Regions from separate parts of the Kribbella sp. NPDC050124 genome, predicted to be linked through region 1. Evidence: predicted binding sites of a transcription regulator. Region 1 holds the regulator's gene; each other region holds the start of a gene.

The links. The regulator HrcA, encoded in region 1, represses chaperone genes, less so after heat shock. The targets are predictions, from matches to a motif close to TTGGCACTCGNNNNNNNCGAGTGCCAA.
Region 2: the regulator HrcA is predicted to act here: its motif matches at 2,843-2,869, upstream of groES (co-chaperone GroES).
Region 3: the regulator HrcA is predicted to act here: its motif matches at 1,639-1,665, upstream of groL (chaperonin GroEL).
Region 4: the regulator HrcA is predicted to act here: its motif matches at 1,924-1,950, upstream of ACIBL3_RS42905 (FmdB family zinc ribbon protein).

What each region holds. Positions count from the first base shown of each region.
Region 1 is NZ_JBITJU010000006.1:39,074-43,454, reverse strand. Features, by position in the region: gene ACIBL3_RS16595 (ThuA domain-containing protein) at 1-442, shown strand, start outside; gene ACIBL3_RS16590 (Gfo/Idh/MocA family protein) at 439-1,530, shown strand; gene hrcA (heat-inducible transcriptional repressor HrcA) at 1,637-2,659, shown strand; gene dnaJ (molecular chaperone DnaJ) at 2,685-3,827, shown strand; gene ACIBL3_RS16575 (16S rRNA (uracil(1498)-N(3))-methyltransferase) at 3,831-4,381, shown strand, end outside.
Region 2 is NZ_JBITJU010000004.1:384,286-388,666, reverse strand. Features, by position in the region: gene ACIBL3_RS14195 (DNA alkylation repair protein) at 1-337, opposite strand, end outside; gene groL (chaperonin GroEL) at 618-2,237, opposite strand; gene groES (co-chaperone GroES) at 2,414-2,710, opposite strand; gene ACIBL3_RS14180 (peptidoglycan-binding protein) at 3,034-3,627, shown strand; gene ACIBL3_RS14175 (methyltransferase domain-containing protein) at 3,637-4,381, shown strand, end outside.
Region 3 is NZ_JBITJU010000004.1:429,122-433,502, forward strand. Features, by position in the region: gene ACIBL3_RS14380 (ABC transporter substrate-binding protein) at 1-1,056, shown strand, start outside; gene ACIBL3_RS14385 (GNAT family N-acetyltransferase) at 1,053-1,613, opposite strand; gene groL (chaperonin GroEL) at 1,847-3,472, shown strand; gene ACIBL3_RS14395 (MMPL family transporter) at 3,715-4,381, shown strand, end outside.
Region 4 is NZ_JBITJU010000034.1:48,988-53,368, reverse strand. Features, by position in the region: gene ACIBL3_RS42920 (LacI family DNA-binding transcriptional regulator) at 1-118, opposite strand, end outside; gene mscL (large conductance mechanosensitive channel protein MscL) at 387-773, opposite strand; gene ACIBL3_RS42910 (Flp pilus assembly protein CpaB) at 895-1,512, opposite strand; gene ACIBL3_RS42905 (FmdB family zinc ribbon protein) at 1,580-1,903, opposite strand; gene ACIBL3_RS42900 (penicillin acylase family protein) at 2,091-4,381, shown strand, end outside.

The sequences.
Region 1 (4,381 bases):
CTTCAAGGGCCTGGACGCGGCGATCCGCAAGGGCACCGGCTTCGCTGGCTGGCACGGTGGGATCGCGGACTCGTTCCGGAACAACTCCGACTACAGCTTCATCACCGGCGGCCAGTTCATCGCGCACCCGCACGGGTTCACCGACTACCGGGTCGACATCGTCGCCGAGCACCCGATCGTCGAGGGCATCACGCACTTCGACGTGCACACCGAGCAGTACTACGTGCACTACGACCCGACGAACACCGTGCTGGCCACCACCACGTTCCGCTCGCACCCGGACTACCCGTGGATCGAGGGCACCGTGATGCCGGCCGTCTGGACCCGGACCTGGGGCCTGGGCAAGGTCTTCGTCTGCACCGTCGGCCACAAGCTGGACGACCTCGAAGTGCCGGAGGTCCGGACCATCATCGAGCGGGGGCTGCTGTGGGCGAGCAAGTGACACGCGTCGGCATCGTCGGCACCGGGGTCATCTCCGGCACGTACCTGGAGCACCTGGGCATGCTGCCCGGCGTCGAGGTCGTCGCCGTGGCCGACCTGGACGTCAGCCGCGCCCAGGCGATCGCAGACAAGAACCAGGGCATCCGCGCCCTGTCGCCCGACGACCTATACGCCGCGGACGACGTCGACATCGTGCTCAACCTGACCATCCCGGCCGCGCACGCAGCGGTGCACCAGGCCGCGATGGAAGCCGGCAAGCACGTGTACGGCGAGAAGCCGCTGGCCGTGGACCGCGCCGAGGCCGAGCCGCTGCTGAAGTACGCCGCGGCCAACAACCTGCGCATCGGCTGCGCGCCCGACACCGTGCTCGGCACTGGCACCCAGACCGCTCGGGCCGCGATCGACCGTGGCGACATCGGCGTACCGACTGCTGCGACTGCTTCGTTCGTCACGCCCGGCCACGAGCTGTGGCACCCGGCGCCGGAGTTCTACTACCAGCCCGGCGGCGGCCCGGTCCTCGACATGGGCCCGTACTACGTGACGAGCCTCATCACCCTGCTCGGTCCGGTACGGCGAGTGGTCGCCCGCGCCGGCCAGTCGCAGCAGGAGCGGAAGATCCACACCGGTCCGCGAGCCGGCACGACCTTCGGCGTCCAGGTGCCGACGCACGTGACCGGCGTACTCGAGCACGAGTCGGGTGCGCTGACCACGCTGCTGATGTCGTTCGACGTGTGGGCCGCCCGGTTGCCTCGGATCGAGGTGCACGGGACCGAGGGGAGCCTGTCGGTGCCGGACCCGAACGGCTTCGACGGCAAGGTCGAGATCGCCACCGCCACGAACCGGGACTGGATCGAGCTTCCGGTCGCGGGAGGGTACGCCGGAGCCGGCCGTGGGGTCGGGGTCGCGGACATGGCCCGGGCGATCCGCAACGGCGAGCCGCACCGGGCCGACGGCGCGCTGGCCTACCACGTGCTCGACGTCCTCGAGTCGGTGCTCGAGGCGGCCGCGCAGGACCAGCCCGTGGACGTCGCGAGTACGGTCGAGCGTCCGGCCGCCGTACCGTTGGGGGCATCTCCCGAAGTCGCCTGAGACCCGCCCCACGCCGCAAGCCGGCGTCGGCGGCTACTACGGCTCGGTAGACTGGCACTCGAATCGTCTGAGTGCCAGGGGTCGACGCTGAGAGAGGGTGGTGCGCGTGCTGGACGAACGCAAGCTCGATGTTCTCCGCGCCATCGTCGAGGACTACGTGGCGACCCACGAGCCGGTCGGCTCGAAAACGTTGGTGGACCGGCACAACCTCGGAGTGTCGCCGGCCACCGTGCGTAACGACATGGCTGCGCTGGAGGAGGAGGGGTACATCACCCAGCCGCACACCAGCGCCGGCCGGATCCCGACCGACGCTGGCTACCGGCTGTTCGTGGACAAGCTGAGCACGGTCAAGACGCTGTCCGTGGCGGAGAAGAAGGCGATCACCTCCTTCCTGGCCGGTGCGGTCGATCTGGACGACGTCGTCCGCCGGACCGTGCGGCTGCTCGCCCAGATCACCCGCCAGGTCGCGATCGTGCAGTACCCGTCGCTGAACCGGTCGAGCGTCCGGCACATCGAGGTCGTCACGATGACCCCGCGCCGGCTGCTGCTCGTGCTGATCACCAGCACCGGCCGGGTCGAGCAACGGATCGTCGAGCACCCGAACGACGTCGACGAGCAACTGATCGCGGACCTGCGGTACCGGCTCAACACAGTCCTCGCCGGGCAACGGCTGACGGAGGCGACCACGTCGCTGGCCGCCGTACCGGAGCTGTTCGCTCCGGGGGACCGGCACCTGGTCGCGTCGATCGTCACCACGCTGCTGGAGGCGTTCACCGACGAGGTCGGCGAGCAGCGGATCGCGGTCGGCGGCGCCGCCAACCTGACCCGGTACGGCGACGACTTCGAGCGCAACGTGAAGCCGGTGCTGGAGGCGCTGGAGGAGCACGTCATCCTGCTCAAGCTGCTCGGTGAGGCGACCAACCCGCAGACCCTGACGGTCCGCATCGGGCACGAGAACCCGTTCGAGGAACTGGCCACCACTTCGGTGGTCGCGACCGCGTACGGGTCCAAGTCGGAGGCGCTGGCCACGCTCGGCATCGTCGGCCCGACCCATATGGACTATCCGAGCACGATGGGCGCAGTCCGGGCCGTCGCGCGCTACGTCAGCCAGATCCTGGCCGACTCCTAACGAATTCAACCCCCTGGTCTGGAGTATGAGCACCGATTACTACGCCGTCCTGGGTGTCAGCCGCGATGCGACACCGGACGAGATCAAGAAGGCGTACCGCAAGCTGGCCCGCCAGTACCACCCGGACGTGAACGACTCCGAGGACGCGCACCACAAGTTCCAGGAGATCGGCCGCGCCTTCCAGGTGCTGAGCGACCCGCAGAAGCGGCAGATGCACGATCTCGGTGGTGACCCGTTCGCGGCCGCCGGCGCGGGCGGCGGGCCCGGCGGGTTCGGCCAGGCCTTCACGTTCACCGACATCATGGACGCCTTCTTCGGCCAGACCGGCGGGGCGACCCGCGGGCCGCGGCCGCGGACCCGGCGCGGCCAGGACGCGCTGATCCCGCTGCGGATCGACCTGGGCGAGGCCGCGTTCGGCACCACCCGGGAGCTGAAGGTGGACACCGCCGTACTGTGCCCGACCTGTTCGGGGTCCGGCGCGGCGGCCGGGTCCGAGCCGGTCACCTGCGACATCTGCCACGGTCGCGGCGAGGTCACCCACACCCAGCGGTCGTTCCTCGGTGAGGTGCGGACGATGCGGCCGTGCCCGAACTGCCGCGGCTTCGGCACGATCATCCCGAACCCGTGCGTCGAGTGCTCCGGCGACGGCCGGGTCCGGTCCCGGCGGACCGTCACCGTGAAGATCCCGGGCGGCGTCGACACCGGCACCCGGGTGCAGCTGTCCGGCCAGGGCGAGGTCGGCCCCGGCGGCGGCCCGGCAGGCGACCTGTACGTCGAGATCGAGGTCGAGCCGCACGACATCTTCACCCGTAACGGCGACGACCTGCACTGCACGGTCACGCTGCCGATGACGGCGGCAGCGCTCGGCACGACGATCGACTTGCCGACGCTGGAGGGCGAGACGACCCCGCTGGAGATCCGCCCGGGCACCCAGTCCGGTACGGCGATGACGCTGACGGCTCGCGGTGTCCCGCGGTTGCGGCACGCCGGTCGTGGTGACCTGATCGTCCAGGTCGTGGTCGAGACCCCGACCAAGCTCGACGACTCGCAGGCCGACCTGCTCCGGCAGTTGGCCGGCATCCGCGGCGAGGAGCGCCCCCAGGGCCAGGTCCAAGCCACCCACAAGAGCGTCTTCGGCCGCCTCCGTGACGCCTTCGGCGCCCACTAGGAGATGGGCGTCGCGGTCTTCTTCTGCAAGGACCTGTCCGGTGCCGAGCTGACACTGGATGGTGCGGAAGGTCGGCATGCTGCCGTCGTACGGCGGATCGCGCCGGGGGAGCGGATCCGGCTGACCGACGGGCGTGGGGCGTGGGCTGAGGGTGTGGTCACGGATGCCTCGAAGTCGGGGGTGACGGTTGCCGTTGACAACCGTGGGGCTGTGCCGGCGAGTCGGCCGCGGTTGGTCGTCGTACAGGCGCTGCCCAAGGGGGAGCGGGCCGAGCTGGCGGTGGAGATGCTGACCGAGGTCGGCGTGGACGTGATCGTGCCGTGGAACGCGGAGCGGAGTCAGTTCCGCAGCAACCCGGAGCGGTCCGCGAAGACGCTGGCCAAGTGGCGGGCGTGGGCCTTCGAGGCGAGCAAGCAGTCCCGGCGAGCGTGGTTCGCCGAGGTGGCTCCGATCGCGACCACCGCCGAGGTCGCCCGACTGATCGCAGCCGCCGCGCTGCCCGTCGTACTGCACGAGGAGGCCAAGATCCCACTCGCCTCGCTCCACGTCCCCAC
Region 2 (4,381 bases), on a different contig from region 1:
GTGCGGCCCGGTCGACCATGTCCCAGGTGTCGATCCGGTCGTGCCGGCCGAGGTACAGGCCGTAGCAGCCGCGACGTTCCGCGGCCGGCAGTTTCGCCTTGCGAGCCTTGAAATCGAGCACGCAGAACGCCGCGAGGCGTGGCTCGTACTCCGCGACGTCGAGCAGCCGGTCGACCTCGGTCAACGGCATCGCGGTGAAGCGCTTGGCGATCTCGAACAGGGTCCCCATCCGGACCCCGAGCACCGCAGCCGAGCCGTGGTAGTGCTTCTGCGGGAACTCGTCCGGCCGCGCCTGCGACCGCAACTCGCCTACCAGCGCCGATGCCGTCAGCTCCATCCTGGGAGCGTAGTCACTGCGGGGGTTCGAAGTGGAGTACGGCGGACGCGTGGTCGCCACCCCAGTCGACAGGGGTACGACCGGACTCGCGCGGCCGGATCGTCCGGCCAGTTCACCGGATACCCGGCGCTCTCGTGCACTTCCCGCAGGATCCCGGCACAGCTCTCGAGATCCGCCTCGACCCGCTCCCGAATCACGCCCCAACCCAACCACACGCGCACAAAAGAAGCCGCCCGGCTGGTCCGAGGACCGGCCGGGCGGCTGTCGTTCGACCTGAGGGTCAGTGACCGTGGCCGTGGCCGTGACCGGCGGCGGCGGGCTCTTCTTCCTCGGGCTTGTCGACCACCAGCGTCTCGGTGGTCAGCAGCAGCGCGGCGATCGAGCCGGCGTTGGCGAGCGCGGACCGGGTCACCTTGACCGGGTCCAGGACGCCCTGGGCCAGCAGGTCGCCGTACTCACCGGTGGCGGCGTTGAAGCCGCTGCCGGACTCGAGCTCGGCCACCTTCGACGTCACCACGTAGCCCTCGTAACCGCCGTTCTCGGCGATCCAGCGCAGCGGCTCGACGATCGACTTACGCACGATCCGGACACCGGTGGCCTCGTCACCTTCGAGATCGAGGCTGTCGTCCAGGACGGTCGCCGCGTGCACGAGAGCGGAGCCGCCACCGGCGACGATGCCCTCCTCGATCGCGGCCCGGGTCGCGGACACGGCGTCCTCGATCCGGTGCTTCTTCTCCTTGAGCTCGACCTCGGTGGCCGCGCCGACCTTGATCACGCAGACGCCGCCGGCCAGCTTGGCCAGCCGCTCCTGCAGCTTCTCGCGGTCCCAGTCGGAGTCGGTGCGCTCGATCTCGGCCTTGATCTGGTTGACCCGGGCCTCGATCGCGTCGGCCGCGCCGGCGCCCTCGACGACGGTGGTGTTGTCCTTGGTGACGACGATCCGGCGAGCGGTGCCGAGCACCTCCAGACCGACCTGGTCCAGCTTCAGGCCGACCTCGGGAGCGACCACCTGCGCGCCGGTCAGCGCGGCCAGGTCCTCCAGCATCGCCTTGCGGCGGTCACCGAAGCCCGGCGCCTTGACCGAGACCGAGGTGAAGTTGCCGCGGATCTTGTTGACCACCAGGGTGGACAGCGCCTCGGCCTCGACGTCCTCGGCGATGATCAGCAGCGACTTGCCGGACTGCACGACCTTCTCCAGCAGCGGCAGCAGGTCCGCGATCGCGGAGATCTTGCCCTGGTGGATCAGGATGTACGGGTCCTCCAGCACCGCCTCGCCGGCCTCGGCGTCGGTGATGAAGTACGGCGAGATGTAGCCCTTGTCGAACTGCATGCCCTCGGTGAACTCGAGCTCGGTGCCGAACGTGTTCGACTCCTCGACGGTGATCACACCGTCCTTGCCGACCTTGTCGAAGGCGTCCGCGATCAGGGTGCCGATCTCGGCGTCCCGGGCGGAGATGGTGGCGACGTGGGCCATGTCGCCCTTGTCGTCCACCGCGCGGGCGGTGTCGACCAGCTTGGCCGACACGGCCTCGACGGCCGCCTCGATACCGCGCTTCAGGCCCATCGGGTTGGCGCCGGCGGCGACCGCCCGCAGGCCCTCGTGCACCAGCGCCTGCGCCAGCACCGTCGCGGTGGTGGTGCCGTCACCGGCGATGTCGTTGGTCTTGGTGGCGACCTCCTTGGTCAGCTGCGCACCAAGGTTCTCGAACGGGTCGTCCAGCTCGACCTCACGGGCGACGGTGACACCGTCGTTGGTGATGGTCGGGGCGCCCCACTTCTTGTCCAGCACGACGTAGCGGCCCTTCGGCCCCAGCGTCACCTTCACCGTGTTCGCGAGCTTGTCGACGCCGCGCTCCAGGGCGCGCCGCGCGTTCTCGTCGAACTCGAGGATCTTCGGCATGGAAAAAACCAGTCCCTCTCGTAAATGTCTTCGTTGCAGCAGGCAGACGTCCCGCGGCACCGGACCGACTCCGCCCCGGCGCCGGGCTCGGCACCAGGGCGGTGTCAGTCAGGAACAGCGGGCAGGGCGTGCGCCGACCCGGCGACGCCGGGCCGTCGGCTCACGCCCTGGGATCGTCACTTGCTGACGACTGCGAGGATGTCGCGGGCGCCCAGGATCAGGTAGTCCTGGCCGTCGTACTTGACCTCGGTGCCGCCGTACTTGGAGTAGATGACCTTGTCGCCGACGGCGACGTCCAGCGGGACGCGGTTGCCGTTGTCGTCGATCCGGCCCGGACCGACGGCGAGGATCTCGCCCTCCTGCGGCTTCTCCTTGGCGGTGTCCGGGATCACCAGGCCGGACTTCGTGGTCTGCTCGGCTTCGAGCGGCGCGACGAGGACGCGGTCCTCGAGCGGCTTGATCGTGACCGACACTTGCTGACCTCCACGGTCGATTCGCTTGTCTGTGGTTCTCCGATGGTCGCGCTCCCCTGCCGTCGCGGGGGTCAAGGGCCGGACCGCTGGCACCCTCCACCGGAGAGTGCCAACTCCGAATCTAGGCCGCCTTTAGCACTCGGTCAACTCGAGTGCCAAGATCTCGCCAACGGCGGAAATCCGGGCCCGGACACGGATGGGCACCCTTCACTACTCGACCGCATCGGCTGACCCGTCGCACTGTGATCACGTAGGTGCGGAATGTGGTCAAGCCGGGGTTGGCGTGGGACCGTTCTGTGTTAACGGCGTCACGAGGAGAGACTATGGCCTTCAGCTTTCCCTCTCTGCCCAAATTGTCCGGTCGCGCTGTCGTGGTTCTGGCCGCGGTCGGAGGGCTCGCGGTCGGCGCGGTCGCCGCAGGTGCCTCGAAGGACCAGCCCACCTCGGCGCCCGGTGCGAACGCACCAGCCGTCGCTCCGGCGGAGCAGGCGCCGGCTGCGGACACTGCCAGCACCAGAGCCGCCGCCGCGGCCGCTGCACTGCCGCAGTGCCGGTCAGCCATGCTCGTGCCGGTCAACAGGACGTGGGGCATCCCGATGCCGTCCGTGTACGGCGCCTCCAGCACCTACTGCAACCTGATGTACGGCGACGACCCACACCGCGGCTCCACCGTGTTCGGCGACCCGGACACCGCGATCCGCGTGCTCCAGCGCAACCTGAACTTCTGCTACGGCACCAAGCTCGCTGTCGACGGCATCTACGGCACCAACACCCGCGCAGTGGTCCGGATGGTCCAGCGCAAGCACGGGCTCACCGTGGACGGCATCTACGGCCCGAAGACCCGCTCAGCCATGAACTGGCGCCTCTACTCGATGGCCACCCGAAGCTGGAGCAGGAGCTGCTCGAGCCCCCTCTAAAGTGACGGGGTGACAGTCACGGGCTTGCTGGACGGCGCTGGCGCTGAGCTACTTGCCGAGGCATGCGCGCACTTCCAGCCAGGCCGCGAGCTCCAGCTCGTCGAGAAGCTTCGCAAGCAGTACGACGCCACGCTGGTGAGTGCTGCGGTCACACAGGCCTCACTGCGCCACCGGGCGATCGCCAAGTTCGGCCAAGACGCTGCACGGATGTACTTCACGCCAGACGGTCTGGAGCAGGCAACCCGCAGTACTGTCGGCTCACACCGGGCCCAGCGCATCGCGGCGACGCTACCGGGTAGCACTGTGGTCGACCTGGGCTGCGGCATCGGCGGCGACCTCATCAGCGCCGCACGCGCCGGCTTACGGGTCACTGGCGTCGAACGCGACCCAGCCACGGCTGACGCCGCCCGCGCCAACCTGACCGCACTCGGACTGCCCGGCGAGGTGGTCGTCGGCGACGCCGAGTCCTTCGACCTCGCGCCGTACGACGTGGTGTTCGCAGACCCGGCACGGCGGGCGGACGGGCGACGCGTGTTCGACCACAACGCCTACTCGCCGCCGTGGTCCTTTGTCACCGAGCTCCTGAGCCGCACTGCGTGTGTGAAGGTCGCGCCCGGCATCCCGCACGACGCCGTACCGGATGGCGTGGAGGCGGAGTGGATCAGCGACGCCGGCGAGGTGAAGGAGGCGGCACTGTGGTCCGGTCGCCTTTACGCCGGGACCACGCGTAGGGCCACGCTGCTGCCCAGCGGCG
Region 3 (4,381 bases), on a different contig from region 1:
TACGACAACCACCCGGTCTCGACCGGCCCGTACAAGATCCAGTCCTATGCCCGTAAGCAGCAGTTGGTGCTGGTTCGCAACGACCAGTGGGACCAGAAGACGGACCCGCTGCGCAACGCCCGGCCGGACAAGTTCATCTTCAAGTTCGGTCAAGCCGAGGCGACCGTCGACCAGCGGCTGATCGCGGACGGCGCGGCCGACCAGAGCTCACTGAGCTTGGCCGGCGTGCAACCCGGGAACATCGCCAAGACCAACCAGGCGGACGTCAAGGACCGGGTGCTCCGGGGCACCGACATCTGCCGACGCTACATCGCGTTCAACCAGCAGAAGCCGCTCCTGAAGAACCAGAAGCTGCGCGAGGCGCTGTACTACGGCCTCGACCGCACCAGCTACCGCGACGGACATGGCGGCGAGCGGCTCGCTGCGGTGGTCGACTCGATCATTCCCCACGACATGGAGGGCTACCAGCCGGAGGAGCACTTCAAGGCTCCGCCGGAGGGTGACCCGGCCAAGGCCAGGCAACTGCTGGCAGAGTCCGGCTACCAGGGCGAGAAGCTCGTGCTCGGCACCGGTGACGCGGGCATAGGCGTCAAGGCTGCCGAGGCCGCGCAGGCGTCCTGGAAGGCCGTCGGGATCAACGTCGACATCCGCAAGATCCCCGGCGACAACTACTTCTCGACCCAGCAGCAGGACTCCGCGGCGACCGATCTGATCACCGCGGGCTGGTGCTACGACTGGCCGACCCTGGCCACCATCGTGCCGCCGGTGTTGGGCCCGGACACGACCGCTCCGAACAAGGCGGCGCCGAACAACTACGCGCGCAGCCCCGCCGGTTGGGAGCAGATGGCCACGCTGGCCAAGGAGTCCGACATGACGAAGGTAGAGGCCGGTCTGTCGAACCTGTACGCCGAGATCATGAAATCGGCTCCGCTGGTGCCGACCGTTCAGGACCTCAACGTGTACGTCGTGGGCTCGAACATCGACAACGCGGTGGCCGATCCGAACAGCGGTGGTTACGTCGACCTCACGCAGATCGGGCTCAAGAAGGCCGGCTAGAGGTTCTTGCGGACGAGGACCCAGCGTTCGCTGGTTCGGTTGATCTCGGTGAAGCCGGCGGACAGGAAGACGGTGAGGGGGCCGCGGTAGAGGTCGGCTGAGGAGGTGCGGTCGACCTTGTCGACGTCGACCGCGCAGGCTTCGACGTGAGAGGCGCCGTACGACTGGGCGAAGGCGGCGGCGCCGAGGGCGAGGTCTCCGGCGATGCCCTGGCGGCGGTGGCCGACGGGTACGACGAAGCAGGTGATGACCCAGGCGTCCGGCTGGTCGGTGCGCCAGTTGGGGGAGGCGATCACCCGTGGGTACGCCGTCCGCGGGGCGACCGCACACCAGCCGACCGGCGCGCCGTCGTCGTACGCCAGGACGCCGGGCGGGATGTCGCTGTGGCAGACCTGCTCGCGGAGATCGCTGCGGTTGCTCGTCTGGGTGGCGGAGTTCCATTGCTTTCCGCGCAGGCGGAAGTACTGACAGAAGCAGCGCGCCGGGTCGCCGCGCTCGCCCATCACGCCGGCAACGTCCTGCCACGAGTCCGGGCCGGCCGCTCGTACGTCCACCATGGGGCCTACCGTAGCGGGGGGCTGGCTTGCACTCGTTTGGGGCGAGTGCTAATACTTGGTTAGCACTCCATGGGTGAGAGTGATAAGTCTCGTGCCCGCGGAGTGTGACAGAAGACGGCCTCGATGAGGTGCCGGAGCGTGGCGGGACGTGACCGCCGCGGTGTGGCGCCGTCCGTCGCGGGCATCCCGGCCGGCTGGACCACAAAGACTCGACGCGGGAGGACTCGCGGAGAATGCCCAAGCTGATTTCTTTCAATGAAGAGGCGCGCCGCGGCCTCGAGCGGGGGATGAACACCCTCGCCGATGCGGTCAAGGTGACGCTCGGCCCGAAGGGCCGCAACGTCGTCCTGGAGAAGAAGTGGGGCGCCCCCACCATCACCAACGACGGTGTCTCCATCGCCAAGGAGATCGAGCTCGAGGACCCGTACGAGAAGATCGGGGCCGAGCTCGTCAAGGAAGTTGCGAAGAAGACCGACGACGTCGCGGGTGACGGCACCACCACCGCCACCGTGCTGGCCCAGGCTCTCGTCCGCGAGGGTCTGCGCAACGTTGCCGCCGGCGCCAACCCGATGGGCCTGAAGAAGGGCATCGAGAAGGCGACCGAGGCGGTCAGCGAGCAGCTGCTGTCGCTGGCCAAGGACGTCGAGACCCGGGAGCAGATCGCTTCCACCGCCTCGATCTCCGCCGCCGACAACCAGGTCGGCCAGATCATCGCCGAGGCGATGGACAAGGTCGGCAAGGAAGGCGTCATCACCGTCGAGGAGAGCAACACCTTCGGCCTCGAGCTCGAGCTCACCGAGGGTATGCGCTTCGACAAGGGCTACATCTCGCCGTACTTCGTCACCGACACCGAGCGGATGGAAGCGGTCCTCGACGACCCGTACATCCTGATCGTGAACAGCAAGATCTCCAGCATCAAGGACCTGGTCCCGGTGCTGGAGAAGGTGATGCAGACCGGCAAGCCGCTGGCCATCATCGCCGAGGACATCGAGGGCGAGGCGCTGGCCACCCTGGTCGTCAACAAGATCAAGGGCACCTTCAAGGCCGTCGCCGTCAAGGCGCCGGGCTTCGGTGACCGCCGCAAGGCCATGCTGGTCGACATCGCCGTCCTGACCGGCGGCGAGGTGATCTCCGAGGAGGTCGGCCTCAAGCTCGACTCCGTCGACCTGGAGCTGCTCGGCCAGGCCCGCAAGATCGTCGTCACCAAGGACGAGACGACCATCGTCGAGGGCGAGGGCGACGCGGACCAGATCGCCGGCCGGGTGAACCAGATCCGCGCCGAGATCGAGAAGTCGGACTCCGACTACGACCGCGAGAAGCTGCAGGAGCGGCTGGCCAAGCTGGCCGGTGGCGTTGCGGTGATCAAGGTCGGCGCGGCCACCGAGGTCGAGCTGAAGGAGCGCAAGCACCGCATCGAGGACGCCGTTCGCAACGCGAAGGCGGCCGTCGAGGAGGGCATCGTCGCCGGTGGTGGCGTGGCCCTGCTGCAGGCGTCCGTGGCGGCGTTCGAGAAGCTGGAGCTCGAGGGTGACGAGGCGACCGGTGCGCAGATCGTGCGCCAGGCGCTGGAGGCCCCGCTCAAGCAGATCGCCGTCAACGCCGGCCTCGAGGGCGGCGTTGTGGTGGAGAAGGTCCGCAACCTCGACAATGGTTTCGGCCTGAACGCCGCGACCGGCGAGTACGTCGACCTGATCGCCACCGGCATCATCGACCCGGCCAAGGTGACCCGGTCCGCGCTGCAGAACGCGGCGTCGATCGCGGCCCTGTTCCTCACCACCGAGGCCGTCATCGCCGACAAGCCGGAGAAGGCCGCGGCCGCTCCGGGCGGCGCCCCCGACATGGGCGGCATGGACTTCTGATCCACTGAAGTCCAGCAACACAAGAGCAAGACGAACGGTCCCGGGCTCCGCCCGGGACCGTTCGTTGTTGGCGGAAAGAGCAGCACAAAGGCGGTCCCGGGCGGGTGCTCGGGGCCGCTTTTGTTGTGGTGTTTGACTACTGAGGGTAGGCGAATTCGGCGTCTGGTGACGGGTTGTCAGGTTTGCGGACTCGGCCGTACTGTCGAATTTGGGTGTCCGGGGGTGGGCGCCCGGGGGGTGCTATGCACGCGTTTCTGGAACGTCTCGGCCGGGGGGCCGCCCGTCGGCACTGGATCGTGATCGGAATCTGGCTGGTGATCGTCGCCGGCCTGTTCGTACTCCGGTCCTTCTTCGGCGGCACGTATGTCAACAACTACACGGTGCCCGGGAGCGAGTCCTCGGCCGGCCTCAACGTGCTGAACCGCGACTTCGCCAAACAAGGCGGGTACTCCGGCTCGATCGTCTTCCACTCGCCGTCCGGCACGGTCTCCGAACAGGCTGCCGCGGTGAAGACCGCGATGACCAACGTCGGCAAACTCCCCGACGTGGTCTCCGCAGACGACCCGCTGGCCGCCCAGCAGGCGGCGTACATCTCCAAGGACCGCACCGTCGTCAACGCCCCGGTCTCGTTCTCCGTCGTACCGGCATCGCTGGACAGCGACTACCTCGCCGAGCTGGACGCGGCCGTGCAGCCGGCCCGCGACGCCGGGCTCGAGGTGGAGTACGGCGGTGGCGCCGGGCAGATCGGGAAGCAGGCCGACGACCAGTTGTCGGAGGCGATCGGTCTCACGCTGGCGCTCATCCTGCTGTTCCTGATGTTCCGGTCGATCGTCGCCGCCGCGCTGCCGCTGGTGTCCGCTGTCTTCAGTGTGGGCGGCGGTCTGGCGATTCTCGGCCTGCTCGCGGCCG
Region 4 (4,381 bases), on a different contig from region 1:
GCTGCTGAACCGCACGCATCACCCGGCCGCGGGTGGTGGCGGCAACGGGGTAGTTGCCCGCGAGCACCCGGGAGACGGTCGTGGCCGAGACGCCGGCGATCGCCGCGACGTCCTTCACCGTGGGGCGATCCCCTGACGACAGTCTGGCCACCGGCTCCGCCCTTCAGAAAGCGCTCACCGAAATTGTGCCATGAAGGGCTGCGGTCGGCCGCATCGCGAGCTGCGGTTGATCGACTCGAATCACATTGTTTGTTTGGCGGATCGGTTCTCCGGTGTGGTCTGGCGCAACGCCGCGGAGCCTGTGGAAAACGTTGACCTGGGGAGCGGGTGGGCAGGTGGCGAGCTCAGGGGCTGAGGTTGGGGCGCCCACCCGCTCCCCGCTGCAGTCAGCGCCGGGCGGCGAGGTGGTCGCGGATCTCGGTGAGGAGTTGCTGGTCGGTGGTCAGCGGGTCGGGCTCGGGCTCGATACCGCGGGCGCGGCGCTCGGCGAGCTTGTTCAGCGGCAGCACGATCACGAAGTAGATGGCGGCGGCGACGAACAGGAAGTTGAGGCCTGCCTGCAGGACCGCGCCGATCGAGAACTCCGCGTTGTTGATGGTGAAGGTCAGGACGCCGCTGATGTCCGGCTTACCGAAGATCGCCGCGATCAGCGGGTTGATCAGGCTGTTCACGATCGCGGTCACGACCTGGCCGAACGCAACGCCGATCACGACGGCGACCGCGAGGTCGACGACGTTGCCGCGCATGATGAATTCTTTGAAGCCCTTGAGCATGTGGGTGTGCCTCCACGGAGCGGGTGATGTTCCCGGTCAACGTAGGGCCACCGCCTCGCTCACGCGAGCGAGCGCGCCGCGGCACCACAGATCGTGCTCAGTCGTGTCCGACAAGTGATCGTCAGCTGGTGTCCGGGGTCAGGGCGACGGTGAGTTTGGAGTTGGCGGTGGCTTGGGCCAGGCGGGTCGCGGTCTCGGGAGTGGCGGCGACCACGATCAGCGCGCCGGCGGTCGTCGTACGCGGAGTCGGGAGGGCGACCACGCGGACGCCTCGGGCGAGGAGGCTGGCGGAGTCGGCCGGCGTGCTGGTGGCGGCGTACAGGTTGATGTGGTCGCCGACGCGGAGGAGGGCGCTGATGTCGGCGTCGTCGATGCGGAACGGGTAGGCGAGCTCGCCCTTGGGGACGGAGGGTGGTGCCAGGAAGCGGGCGTCGGTGAGTGGTTCGCCGGATCTGACCGGTCCGGTCAGCACGCGGGAGGTCAGGTCGGCGCCGGGTTTGAGCGCGCCGTCGGGGACTGCTCCGGGTGGGAGGTTCAGGGTGCGGAGGTCGTCGCCTTTGGGCACGGCTCCGCCGGACAGGTCGCGCGCTGCGGCCAGAACGGCGATGGTCGGCGGGGGTGGAGGGGAGAGGGCGACGAGGCCGAAGTAGACAGCAGCCGCGGCGGCCACACCAGCCAGCAACCGGCGGTGCCACCTGACAGCACGCAACAGCTCACGAAGTGCGAAGGGGTTTCTCATGCCAGAGAAAGTACGAGTTTCCCCTCACCCCGCCTGTTGGTTATCCACAGGGGGTCGCGGGCCGGGGTCAGGCGGCGCTGGTGTTGGTGGTTGAGGAGGAGGTGCTGGAGGAGGACTTTGAGGAGTCCGAGGAGGAGGTGGTTGTCGAGGAGGAGGACTCGGACTTGGGGGTGGAGGTCGCGTCGGACTTCGAGGAGGTTGTGGTCTTGCCGGAGGTGCGGCTGTCGGTGCGGTAGAAGCCGGAGCCCTTGAAGACGACGCCGACGGCGTTGAAGACCTTGCGCAGGGTGCCCTGGCAGGCGGGGCAGACGGTCAATGCGTCGTCCGTGAAGCTCTGCCGCACCTCGAGCGCCTCACCACAGTCGGTGCACTGGTACTGGTACGTCGGCACGGTTCGTTCCCTTCAGGCCGTTGGCACTCCTACTACTCGACTGCTAATAATGCGCCAGGACCCCGAAGTATTCCAAGTCGGGCGCGTGTTACCTCAACGCTGCGTGGATGTCCACCGGACGCAGAGCCACGCAAAGTTGTGCGGCACCCCATTTGGGGTGTGCGGCGGGATTCTCTACGGTTGGTCCGTGCGTCGCCTGCTACGAGTCGTCATCATGAGCGGAATCGCCCTCGCCACCGTCCTGTTGGTGATCGCCGGCACCGTCGTCTTCGTCGTCCGCCATTCGTTCCCGACGTACGACGGATCGATCGAGCTGACCGGTCTCGAGGGCGACGTCGAAGTGGTCCGGGACGACAACGGCATTCCACAGATCTATGCCGACACTCCGAGTGATCTGTTCGCCGCGCAGGGTTACGTGGCCGCGCAGGACCGGTTCTTCGAGATGGACTTCCGCCGGCACGTCACCGCCGGGCGGCTGTCGGAGCTGTTCGGGAAGGACGCGCTGGAGACCGACAAGTTCGTCCGTACCCTCGGCTGGCGCCGGGTCGCGGAGAAGGAGCTCGGCCTGCTCACCCCGTCCACCCGGCAGTACCTGGACGACTACGCCCGCGGCGTGAACGCGTACCTGGACACCCACAGCGGCTCCGGCCTCAGCCTCGAGTACGCCGTCCTGTCGCTCAAGGGCACCGACTACCGGCCCGAGCCGTGGACCGCGGCCGACTCACTGGCCTGGCTGAAGGCGATGGCGTGGGACCTCGGCGGCAACATGGACGAGGAGATCACCCGGACGAAGCTGCTCGCGTCGTTCCCCTCACGCAACATCGAGAGCCTCTACCCGCCGTACCCGTACGACCGCAACGAGCCGATCATGTCCTACGGCGCGGTCCGGGACGGCAAGTTCACCACCGCGCCGATCGCCTCCGAGGCCCGTCGCGGGATGCTGACCAAGGACCTGCTGAAGTCGCTGGACTCGGTCGACAAGGTGGCCAAGGGTCTGCCCCAGCTGCTCGGCCGCGGTGACGGCATCGGCTCGAACTCGTGGGTCGTCTCCGGCGACCACACCACCACCGGCAAGCCGCTGCTGGCCAACGACCCGCACCTCGGCGCGACCATGCCGGGGATCTGGACCCAGGTCGGGCTGCACTGCAACAACGTCGGCAAGGCCTGCCCGTACGACGTCTCCGGCTTCAGCTTCTCCGGGTTGCCCGGAGTGGTGATCGGCCACAACAACGCGATCTCCTGGGGCTTCACGAACCTGGACCCGGACGTCACCGACCTCTACCTCGAGCGCATCGACGGCAACAACGTCCTCTACAACAACAAGTGGCGGGCGATGGCGACCCGCGAGGAGACGTTCAAGGTCGCCGGCCAGGACGAACCGGTGAAGATCACCGTCCGCGAGACCAGACACGGTCCACTCATCTCCGACGTCGGCGACGACCAGCGCGAGACCGGTGAGCTGGCCTCGAAGCAGGGCAAGTACACCACGCCGTACGGGGTCGCGATCCAGTGGACCGCGCTGAACCCGGGCCGCACCGCGGACGCGCTGTTCGCGATCAACCGGGCGCAGAACTGGACCCAGTTCCGGTCCGCCGCGCAGCTGTTCCAGGTCCCCTCGCAGAACCTCGTGTACGCCGACACCGAGGGCCACATCGGCTACCAGGCGCCCGGCCTGATCCCGATCCGCAAGACCGGCCGCGGCGACTGGCCGGTGCCGGGCTGGGACCCGAAGTACCACTGGACCGGGTACATCCCGTTCGATGCGTTACCGACCGAGTTCGATCCCGCGGACGGGATCATCGTGACCGCGAACCAGGCGGTGGTGCCGCGGACGTACACCTACTACCTGACCAACGACTGGGACTACGGGTACCGGTCGCAGCAGATCCTGGACCGGATCAAGACCGCCGGGAAGCTGGACGCGAACGCGATGGCGTCGATCCAGTTGGACGCCAAGAACCGGGCCGCCGAGATGCTGGTGCCGTACCTGCTCCAGATCGGCATCGACGACGAGTTCGAGCGCCAGGGCCAGGACACGCTGCGGAACTGGGACTTCACCCAGCCGGCCGACTCCGCGGCGGCGGCGTACTTCAACGTGGTCTGGCGCAACCTGCTTGCGCTGACCTTCCACGACCAGTTGCCCGAAGGCACCTGGCCGGACGGCGGGTCGCGCTGGTTCGAGGTGATCCGCACGCTGCTCGGCCAGCCGAACAGCGGCTGGTGGGACGACCTGCGGACCGGGCAGCACGAGAGCCGGGACGACATCCTGCGCGAGGCGATGATCGACGCGCGGCAGGAGATCACCCAGAAGATGGCCCGTGACCCGGCGAACTGGAAGTGGGGTCAGCTGCACAAGCTCACGCTGACCAACCAGACGCTCGGTAAGTCCGGCATCGGTGCGGTGGACAAGCTGTTCAACCGCGGTCCGTACGAGCTGGGCGGCGGCTCCTCGATCGTCAACGCGACCGCGTGGGACGC